One region of the Arthrobacter sp. GW822-FHT05G07 genome, then DNA from elsewhere that is predicted to be linked to it. Evidence: riboswitches for the same ligand, from Rfam matches in the RefSeq annotation. Region 1 holds a riboswitch; each other region holds the start of a gene.

What was found. Region 1 has a riboswitch for thiamine pyrophosphate ahead of thiD (bifunctional hydroxymethylpyrimidine kinase/phosphomethylpyrimidine kinase). Riboswitches for the same ligand answer to the same signal wherever they lie in the genome.
Region 2: another riboswitch for thiamine pyrophosphate. It lies ahead of AC1RJY_RS08840 (ECF transporter S component); the one in region 1 lies ahead of thiD (bifunctional hydroxymethylpyrimidine kinase/phosphomethylpyrimidine kinase).
Region 3: another riboswitch for thiamine pyrophosphate. It lies ahead of thiC (phosphomethylpyrimidine synthase ThiC); the one in region 1 lies ahead of thiD (bifunctional hydroxymethylpyrimidine kinase/phosphomethylpyrimidine kinase).

The regions. Positions count from the first base shown of each region.
Region 1 is NZ_JBXALT010000005.1:63,874-67,145, forward strand. It holds gene AC1RJY_RS09540 (Rne/Rng family ribonuclease) at 1-1,227, shown strand, start outside; TPP riboswitch at 1,390-1,488, shown strand; gene thiD (bifunctional hydroxymethylpyrimidine kinase/phosphomethylpyrimidine kinase) at 1,479-3,026, shown strand.
Region 2 is NZ_JBXALT010000004.1:319,097-322,368, reverse strand. It holds gene AC1RJY_RS08845 (NUDIX hydrolase) at 1-596, opposite strand, end outside; TPP riboswitch at 1,039-1,175, shown strand; gene AC1RJY_RS08840 (ECF transporter S component) at 1,252-1,872, shown strand; gene AC1RJY_RS08835 (ABC transporter ATP-binding protein) at 1,872-3,272, shown strand, end outside.
Region 3 is NZ_JBXALT010000003.1:438,259-441,530, forward strand. It holds gene thiC (phosphomethylpyrimidine synthase ThiC) at 1-1,677, opposite strand, end outside; TPP riboswitch at 1,673-1,780, opposite strand; gene AC1RJY_RS07145 (amidohydrolase family protein) at 1,864-2,946, shown strand; gene AC1RJY_RS07150 (VOC family protein) at 3,026-3,272, shown strand, end outside.

The DNA of each region.
Region 1 (3,272 bases):
GTCAACACCGGTAAGTTCACCGGCAGCGGCGGAAACCTCGAAGAAACGGTGACCAAGAACAACCTTGAAGCGGCTGAGGAAGTGGTTCGCCAGCTCCGTCTGCGCGACATCGGCGGCATTATCGTCATCGACTTCATCGACATGGTCCTGGAATCCAACCGCGATCTCGTCCTGCGACGCATGGTCGAGTGCCTTGGCCGCGACCGTACCAAGCACCAGGTGGCCGAAGTGACGTCGCTGGGCTTGGTCCAGATGACACGCAAGCGTATGGGTACCGGCCTCCTTGAGGTCTTCGGTGAGCAGTGCGAGCATTGCGCCGGCAGGGGCGTTGTCACCCACGACGAGCCCGTTGAACACCGCCGCGCCAACGTGGTTGCCGCCGAGCACCACCGCCCGCACGCCGAGGCACAGCAGCCTGCAGCGCGGACGGAACGCAAGCGCCGCCGCGGCAAGGGTGGGGGACAGGCCATCGCCGAAGCCCCCGCGCAGGTCCATACGACGACGTCCGCCCCGGCTGCACCTTCGGCTCCGGTCGAAGCACAGGATCCCGCCCGGCAAGCCAAGGCTGAGGCAACCCGGGCTGCCCTGGCGACGATTGCCGCTGCAGCGCACGCCGCCCACCTGCACGACGACGAAGTTCACCGCGCAGAGGAGCAGGCAAGGGCGGCGGGCCACGAGCCGGCCGTTAGCCCCGCATCCGGTACCGCCGCCAGCGGCGAAGCCGGAGCAACTGCCCGCGAAGCAGAAAAAAGGGAAGCAGCAGTCCAGGAAGCAAGGTCTACTCCCGTCCTGCGTTTCGGCGGCGAAGAAGTAGCACTGCCGTTCGTTGAGCACCACGAGGAACCGCAGGCCGCCAAGCCTGCCATGAGCCTGGACCTCCTGGCCGAGGCGTTCTCGCACCTCGGCGCTGCTCCGGCACCTGCGGAAGAAGCCGCGCCGGTGGTCGTGCCGGAGCCTGCTGATGCCCCGAAGGCTGATGTGCCGGCCCGTGCCGAAAAAGCTCCCGAGGCTGTTCAGGCTACGAGTAGTCGTCGTGGCCGCCGCAACCGGAGTGCCAGCCGGGCCCAAGGCGCGGCCAATGAAACCAGCGTCGAGCACCATGAGGTGACGGCCTCGGCCCCCCGAGGCTCGGCCCATGAGGCCAAGGTGCCCGCGGAACAAGCCAAGAAGGCATCAACCGACGAGCCCATCATCCTCGGAGTTGGAGTTCCTGCCTCCGAGCTCTAAATCCGGACAGCAACAGCTGAGAGGGCCCTGCACAATCTGCCAACGGCGGACTGTGCAGGGCCTTTCTTGTCCGCGCAGGCCACGCATTCCATGCATCCGTGGTCACATCCCGGTCGCGACGTGGTCCGGTTCCCGCGCCACGTCGCTTCCCGGCTAGGCTTGGGGACTGACACGGGGTGCCGGGCGTTGGGCCAGGCTGAGATCCAGACCCGTTGAACCTGTCCGGTTAGCACCGGCGAAGGGATGTCCTCATGACTGCATCACCATATTCAGCTGTGTACCCACTCGACGCTCCGAACTCGGGCCGGGCAACCCCACGCGTACTGAGTATTGCCGGCTCGGACCCTTCCGGCGGCGCGGGAATTCAGGCGGACCTGAAGAGCATCGCAGCACTCGGCGGTTACGGAATGGCTGCCATCACGGCTCTCACCGCACAAAACACCATGGGGGTCATCGCCGTCCATGTCCCTCCCGCGCAGTTCCTCCGACAGCAACTGGACGCCATCAGCAGCGACATCACCATTGATGCCGTCAAGATCGGAATGCTCGGCGATGCGACCGTCATAGACGAGGTCCGCGGCTGGATTGAAGAGGTGCGTCCCGCCGTCGTGGTCCTGGACCCGGTGATGGTGGCCACCAGTGGCGACCGGCTCCTGCGCGAGTCAGCGGAGAAGGCTTTGCGTTCGCTGCTGCCTCTGGCCGACCTGATCACCCCGAACCTTCCGGAACTTGCCATGTTGCTGGGGGAGCCGGAGGCAACAGAATGGGAATCGGCGCTGGACCAAGGCAAACGGCTGGCAGCGGAGTACGGAAACACGGTCCTGGTCAAGGGTGGCCACCTGCCTGGTCCGGTATGTCCTGATGCACTGGTGAACACCAGTGGGATGCTGTCACGGGACGTGATCGAGATAACAGGTCCCCGGGTCGAAACGCGGAACAGCCACGGAACCGGGTGCTCCTTGTCGTCCGCCTTGGCTACAGTCCAGGCACGCACGGGTGACTGGGAAGTTTCACTGCAGGAAGCGAAGTCTTGGTTACTGGGGGCTTTGACAACCTCTGAGGCCCTCGAGGTGGGGCAGGGGAACGGGCCCGTGCATCACTTCCACCACCTCCAGCAGGCATCCAAGCCGGGCGCCTTCGCTGCGACCTTGTGGAAGGAAGCCGGTCCAGAGCTCGAATCCATTTACGGGCTTCCGTTCATTCAAGGACTTCAATCGGGCGAACTCCCGGAACGTGACTTCAACTACTACCTCGCCCAAGATGCGATCTACCTCAATGGGTACTCCAGGGTGTTGGCGCGTGCGGGGGCCCTGGCCCCCACGGAGGAAGAGCAGTTGTTCTGGGCCAAGGCATCACAGCAGTGCCTGGAAGTTGAATCGGAGCTGCACAGGAACTGGCTGAGCACCAGGGAGGCCTCCACGGCCACCGGCCCGGTCACCAAGTCCTATGTGGATCATCTACTGGCAAAGTCGGCTTCCGGCAGCTACGCGGTGGTGCTCGCGGCGATCCTGCCCTGTTACTGGTTGTACGCGGAGGTGGGTCGGCAGCTTCATGCATCGTATGTAGACGCCGGAGCCCCCGCAGATCACGCCTATGCCGAGTGGCTGAAGACCTACGCCGACGAGGACTTCGCTGCCGCAACCCGGAAAGCGATCAATTTCACGGATGCTGCGGCCATTGCGGGTTCGGAGATGGAGCGGGCCGCCATGATGGACGCTTTCATCCAGTCCTGCCGTTATGAGACGGCGTTTTTTGATGCTCCGCGGTTGTTTGCGCAGCCTTCCATCGGCCGCGGCTAGCCCGCTACCACGGATGCATTTGCGGGCAACTGCGGAGACACGTCAGCGCGTCGTTGCCTGAATCGCGTTAATCTCGCCGAAAACCTGTAGGCTGTATGGGCACGGTGCCGGGAGAGTCCGTTACAACTCGTGACGCAAGTCACGAGGTAGCCTCCGGACCCGGCCTCATTTGCAGCTGAAGGTCAAACTAGCGTAATCTTGATCTTCGGTGCTTACGCCAACACTTGGGTTATGCCCCTTGGAATT
Region 2 (3,272 bases), on a different contig from region 1:
TCCACGGTTCCGAGTCCGGCGATTTCTTTGAGCAGGTAATAGGTGGGCGGCATCAGTTTCAACGTGCCTGCGGCTTCCGCTTCAAGAATGTCCGCCACCGGCATCCACAGTGATTGCCAGGCTTCCGTGGTTTGGTGCTGCGGCGTGGCTCCCGGAGAGGGCTTGGCAACGTAGAAGAACGTGTCGAAGCGTTTGGGCATGTCCGTGGGGGTGATCCAGTTGGCCCACGGGCGGAGGTCGGAGGCATCGATGGTGAGTCCGGCCTCCTCCTGAACCTCGCGGATGGCGGCAGCGAGTACCGTCCCGGCGTTCTTCGCTGCTGCTCCCGGATCCGCGCTCAGGGAGCTCTGGTTCCAGTCGGCTGCGTGGCGTTGAAGCAGCTCCGCCGGGTAGTCCCACCCGCTCTGATCGGCGGCATCGACGCGTCCGCCAGGGAAGACCACCATTCCGGCGGCAAAGTCCATGGTGCTCACCCTGTGTTGGACGAAGGCTTCGAGGCCGTCCGAGGCGTCGCGGAGCAGGATGACGCTCGCTGCCAGGCGGGGTTCCGCCACGGCGTTGGTGTCTGTAAGTCCCGAGCCGGAGATGTCCGTCATGAAATGTGCCCCTTTGCCGCGGTGAAGTCTGCTGATTCATTCTCTCAGGTCCTGTTGTGGGGCCTGGTGTGCAGGGAATGGCGTGGGGGAAGGGTGCAGAGCGGGCCTCGCAATACGCACCCCCGTCTCGTTGTTAGGCCTGGTGTGCAGGGAATGGCGCGGGGGAAGGGTGCAGAGCGGGCCTCGCAACGCACCCCCGTCTCGTTGTTAGGCCTTGTGTGCAGGGAATGGCGTGGGGGAGGGGTGCAGAGCGGGCCTCGCAACGCACCCCCGTCTCGTTGTTAGGCCTGGTGTGCAGGGAATGGCGCGGGGGAAGGGTGCAGAGCGGGCCTCGCAACGCGCGTGGCAACGGGCACCTCAAGGACGGGAAGCCGATTGTGACTGGACCGCAGCGCCCGCCACGGACTCAGGTGTAAACTGAACCAGCCCATCAGGGCAGATTTGATAACGACAGGGGAGCGCCGCCGTCGGACTCTGCAGAGATGCAGGAGACGCGAGGGCGCTGAGAGTGCGGACAGCCGCAGACCCTCGAACCTGATCCGGTTAGTACCGGCGCAAGGGAGTCGAGCTTCTCAGAGTGTCCGGATGCGGACGGCGCGAGCCGGACCCGGGATCCGGGGAGCACTTTCCCCTCCTGTAACCTCAGGAGGCAGAAATGACCACGGTAAACGTGAAGAAGGCCAGTTATAACTGGCGCGTTGTAGACATCGTTGTGGCGGCTCTTATCGCCATCGCCGGCGGCGTGATCTTCTGGGCATGGTCCCAGGGCGCGGCACTGGTATCCATCCCCATGAACGCGACGTATCCGCCGCTCACAGGCTTGATTGCCGGTGGCTGGATGATTCCCGCGGTCCTGGGAATGCTCATTATCCGCAAGCCCGGTGCTGCGCTGTTCTGCGAAGCCGTCGCCGCCACCGGTGAGCTCATCATGGGCTCGCAGTACGGCACCACGGTGCTGATATCCGGCGTTTTGCAGGGCCTGGGCGCCGAGCTCATCTTCGCCGCCTTCAGGTACAAGAAGTTCAACCTGCCCACCGCGCTCCTTGCGGGCGCCGGCGCGGGCCTCTTCTGCGGCCTGAACGACTCCTTCCTGCCATGGGGTTGGAACATCGCCTACGAGGCCATCGACAAGCTGGCCTACATCACCTTCACCACGATCTCCGGTGCCATCATCGCCGGCGCCCTCTCCTGGGTTGCGACGCGCGGCCTCGCCAAGACCGGGGTGCTGAGCTCCTTCGCCTCGCGCAAGGCCGCTTCGGAGCCAGTCTTCAACTGATGTCCGCCACGCAAAGCGGCACGGTCCGGCCTGCCGCCATCTCCGCCGAGGGCTGGGGATGGCGGCATGCCGGCCGGGCCCAGCCTGCCATTCAAGGCCTGGACCTTCGGATCGAACCGGGGGAACTGGTTCTGCTGCTGGGCCCTTCGGGCGCCGGCAAGTCGACCCTCCTGCACGCCCTCGCCGGGGTGCTGGGGGATGAGGAAGACGACTCGGATGAGACCGGCTCCCTGCTGATCGACGGCGTCGCGCCCCGCGAGCAGCGTGGCCGTGCCGGACTGATGCAGCAGGATCCGGAAACGCAGGTGGTCTTGTCGCGGGTTGGCGACGACGTCGCCTTCGGCGCGGAGAACCTTGCAGTTCCGCGGGACGAAATCTGGTCCCGCGTCCATGAAGCGCTCGACGACGTCGGGTTGCGTACCGCTGCGGGTGGCGGCCTGGCGTTGGATCACCCGACGGCGGCGCTCTCCGGCGGCCAGAAGCAGCGCCTCGCGCTTGCGGGCATTTTGGCCATGCGCCCCGGCCTGATCCTTCTGGACGAACCAACAGCCAACCTGGACCCGGCAGGTGTGCTCGAGGTCCGGGATGCTGTTGGGCGCTGCCTGGACAAGACCGGCGCCACGCTGGTTGTGGTGGAACACCGCGTCTCTGTGTGGAAGGACCTGGTGGACCGGATCGTGGTCCTGCAGCCGGGATCGGCCGCAGGGTCCAGCACGGCCGCAGGGGCCGGGCGGGTCACGGGCGGCGTCCTCTTGGACGGCCCTCCGGACCAGGTCCTTTCCGAGGCCCGCACTATGCTCATGTCGGCAGGCGTCTGGGTGCCCGGGTACGTCCCGGCAACCCGGGGGCGGCACAATGAGCCCGACACCGCGCAGCTTCTCCTCGCAGCCCAGGACCTTTCTGTTTCCCGTGAAAAGCCACGGCGCAAAGGGTTCAAAACCATCCCGCCCATGCCGGTGCAAACGGGCATCAGTGCGCAGGTAAGAGCTGGCCAGGCACTGACCATTACGGGCCCAAACGGTGCGGGCAAGTCCACGTTCGCGCTCACGTTGGCCGGCCTTTTGGCGCCTGTGGACGGCAAGGTGAGTGCCGCCGTCGAGCTTTCCGAAGGCGCGGGCATTGACCCGTACAAGTGGAAGGCGGAGCAGCTGATCGCCCGCATCGGGACGGTGTTCCAGGAGCCGGAGCATCAGTTCGTCACGGGCAAGGTCCTGGATGAACTCATGTTCGGTCCGAAGCATCTGGGCCATGGCGAGGAACGCGTGGATGAACTGTTGGAGCGGTTGCGGCTGACGCATCTTGTGGACGCCAACCCGTATACGTTGTCCGGCGGGGAGAAGCGGCGGCTTTCGGTGGCCACGGTGCTCGCAGCACATCCGAAGGTTCTTGTCTTGGACGAG
Region 3 (3,272 bases), on a different contig from region 1:
GAACTTGGGTCCGCACATGGAGCAGAAATGGGCGGTCTTCGCCGGTTCGGCGGGCAACGTCTCATCATGGAAGGCCTCGGCAGTCACGGGATCGAGGGACAACGCGAACTGGTCGCGCCACCGGAATTCAAACCGCGCCTTGGAAAGTGCATCATCACGTTCATGAGCCCCCGGATGTCCCTTGGCGAGGTCCGCAGCGTGCGCCGCGATCTTGTAGGTGATGACGCCCGTTTTGACGTCGTCCTTGTTGGGAAGCCCCAGATGCTCCTTCGGGGTCACATAACAGAGCATGGCCGTGCCGTAGCGTGCAATTTCCGTGGCGCCGATGGCCGAGGTGATGTGGTCATAGCCGGGGGCGATATCGGTAACTAGCGGACCCAACGTGTAGAACGGCGCACCCTTGCACAGTTCCTGCTGGCGCTCCACATTTTCACGCACCAGATGGAAGGGAATGTGCCCCGGGCCTTCCACCATGACCTGCACGTCGAACTCCCACGCCCGTTGTGTCAGCTCAGCGAGCGTATCCAGCTCGGCGAACTGCGCGGCGTCGTTCGCGTCGGCGATGGAACCGGGGCGGAGCCCGTCACCCAGGGAAAACGCGACATCGTATTTGGCGAAGATTTCGCACAACTCGTCAAAATGCGTGTACAGGAAGTTCTCCTGGTGGTGCGCCAAGCACCAGCCGGCCATGATCGAACCGCCGCGGGACACGATGCCCGTGACCCGGTTGGCGGTCAACGGCACGTACCTCAGCAGAACGCCCGCGTGGATGGTCATGTAGTCCACGCCCTGCTCGCATTGCTCGATCACGGTATCGCGGAAGATTTCCCACGTCAGCTTGTTGGCCTCGCCGTTCACTTTTTCCAGCGCCTGGTAGATAGGGACTGTTCCGATCGGAACGGGGGAGTTGCGGATGATCCATTCGCGCGTCGTGTGGATGTCATCTCCCGTAGAGAGGTCCATCACTGTGTCAGCGCCCCACTGGGCTGCCCACTGCAGCTTGTCCACCTCCTCGGCGATGGAGCTGGTGACTGCAGAGTTTCCGATGTTGGCGTTGATCTTCACGAAGAAAGCCTTGCCAATGATCATCGGCTCGGATTCGGGGTGGTTGATGTTGTTCGGGATAATCGCTCTTCCCGCGGCAACTTCGCTGCGGACAAGGTCAACATCGCAGTTTTCCCGCAACGCGACGAACTGCATTTCAGGAGTCACAACTCCCTGCTTCGCGTAGTGCATCTGCGTGACGGTCCTACCCTCGACGGCGCGGCGCGGCACAGGTTGCGCGCCCTTCCACTCCGCTGACGCTGCTCCACGCCGAACCGCGGACTTGCCGTCGTCGAGTAGGTTTCGTTCCCGACCAGAATAGGCCTCCGTGTCTCCGCGGGCTTCGATCCACGGTGCACGGAACGACTCCAACCCCACCACCGGATCGCTGCCCGGGCCTGCTGTTCGGTACACCCGCAAAGGGGGATTGGCTTGCCCGTTGGGGGAGGGCTCCAAAGCGATCTCCGTGACGGGGACTTGTATGCCGTTGTCGCGGTCTTCCAGCCACGCCAACGAGTGGGACTTCAACGATTGCGTGACGGGCTCAGGAGCGTTTTCGCTTGCGTTGATCTGGTTTTGGCCTGCGTTGATCTGATTTTGAACAGGGCTGTGCTGTGTTTCTGCGGTGCTCAAGGGAATACTCACTTCCTTCGCCGGCATTACCCGGACAGGTTCAACGGTCGCAGACTGCATCAGTCCGATCTCAGCCCCTGCAAGGGCTCCCGTGTGGTCGTAGACGAAGCTACCACAGCTCCCGGCGGGCTCCCAGTCACATGAGTACAGCAGGCTCTGGTTAGCCACCGCAGCTACGCTTTTGCCATGGCCAACATCATCGAATTCAGTGGACCCGTGCTCGTCTCGGCGGACGAAGAGCGCCGCGGGCTGTGGTCCATCGACGGCAAACTGACGTTTGAACGTCCCCTTGCCTCGCCGGACAAGGTATTGGATGGCTGGGTACTGCCGGGATTTGTTGACGCACACTGCCATATCGGACTCGGCGTTGGAGGAGCGGTTGACGAGCAGGCCACGCTTGCCCAGGCACAAGCAGACCTCGTCGCCGGGACGCTGCTGATCCGCGATTGCGGATCGCCCTCAGACACCCGCTGGGTACAGCAGCGATCGGACTTGCCCCGGTTGATCCGGTCAGGCCGGCATATCGCGCGGAGCCGACGTTACCTCCGCGGGTTGGGCCACGAGATTGAGCCCGGCGACCTCGTGGAGACCGTCCGAAAGGAAGCCCGCGACGGCGACGGCTGGGTAAAGCTGGTGGGTGACTGGATCGATCGCGGCGTTGGCGATCTCGCTGCCTCTTTCCCGGCGAAGATCGTGAGGGACGCCATTTCGGCCGCGCATGATGAAGGTGCCAGGGTCACGGCTCACTGTTTCGCCGAGGACACCATCGACGACATGCTCGATGCCAATATCGACTGCATAGAGCACGCCACCGGTCTCCTGCCGCGACACCTTCCCCGCTTGGTGGAACAGTCAGTGCCGATCGTTCCCACCTTGGTAAACATCGCTACTTTCCCGGATATAGCAGCCCAGGCCGGGCAGAAGTTTCCGGAGTACGCGGACCATATGACCCGTCTCTGGGAGGGGAGGCGTGAGCGTGTGCTTGAGGCCTTCGAGGCGGGTGTTTCCATCTATGCAGGCACCGACGCCGGCAGCGTGATCAAGCACGGCAGGATTGCCGACGAAATGAAGGAACTGCACGACGCCGGCCTGCCGCCGGCGGCGGTCCTGGACGCCGCCGCGTGGAGTGCCCGTCCATGGCTGGGAGCCGACGGCATCAGCGACGGGGCGAGTGCCGACGTCGTGCTGTGCAGTACCGATCCACGGCGCCACCTGGAGACAGTGCTCGAACTAAAGCACATCGTCCTGCGAGGCGAGATCGTACGTTAGGAATAAATTGAAGCTTCAAGTAATTTAGTAAGGTAAGCAGGGTACCGAAAGGCGGCATCCTCAAAACCGGGAGCTTCACATGACCACCACCTCCAGCCAGGATCTTCTTCCCGCCGAACTCACCATGGGCACCGTCATGCTCAAGGTCGGCGACATGAAGGTCATGAGTGACTATTACCAGCGCGCCCTGGGGCTGGACGTCGTGGCCGAGCAGGATGGCGGGCTCTATTTGGGACGCGTAGGTAAGCCCGTTGTCCATCTTGCGCCGGCGGTTGGCTTGCAGATACCGGGGCGGGGGGAGGCTGGCCTGTTCCACACAGCCATCC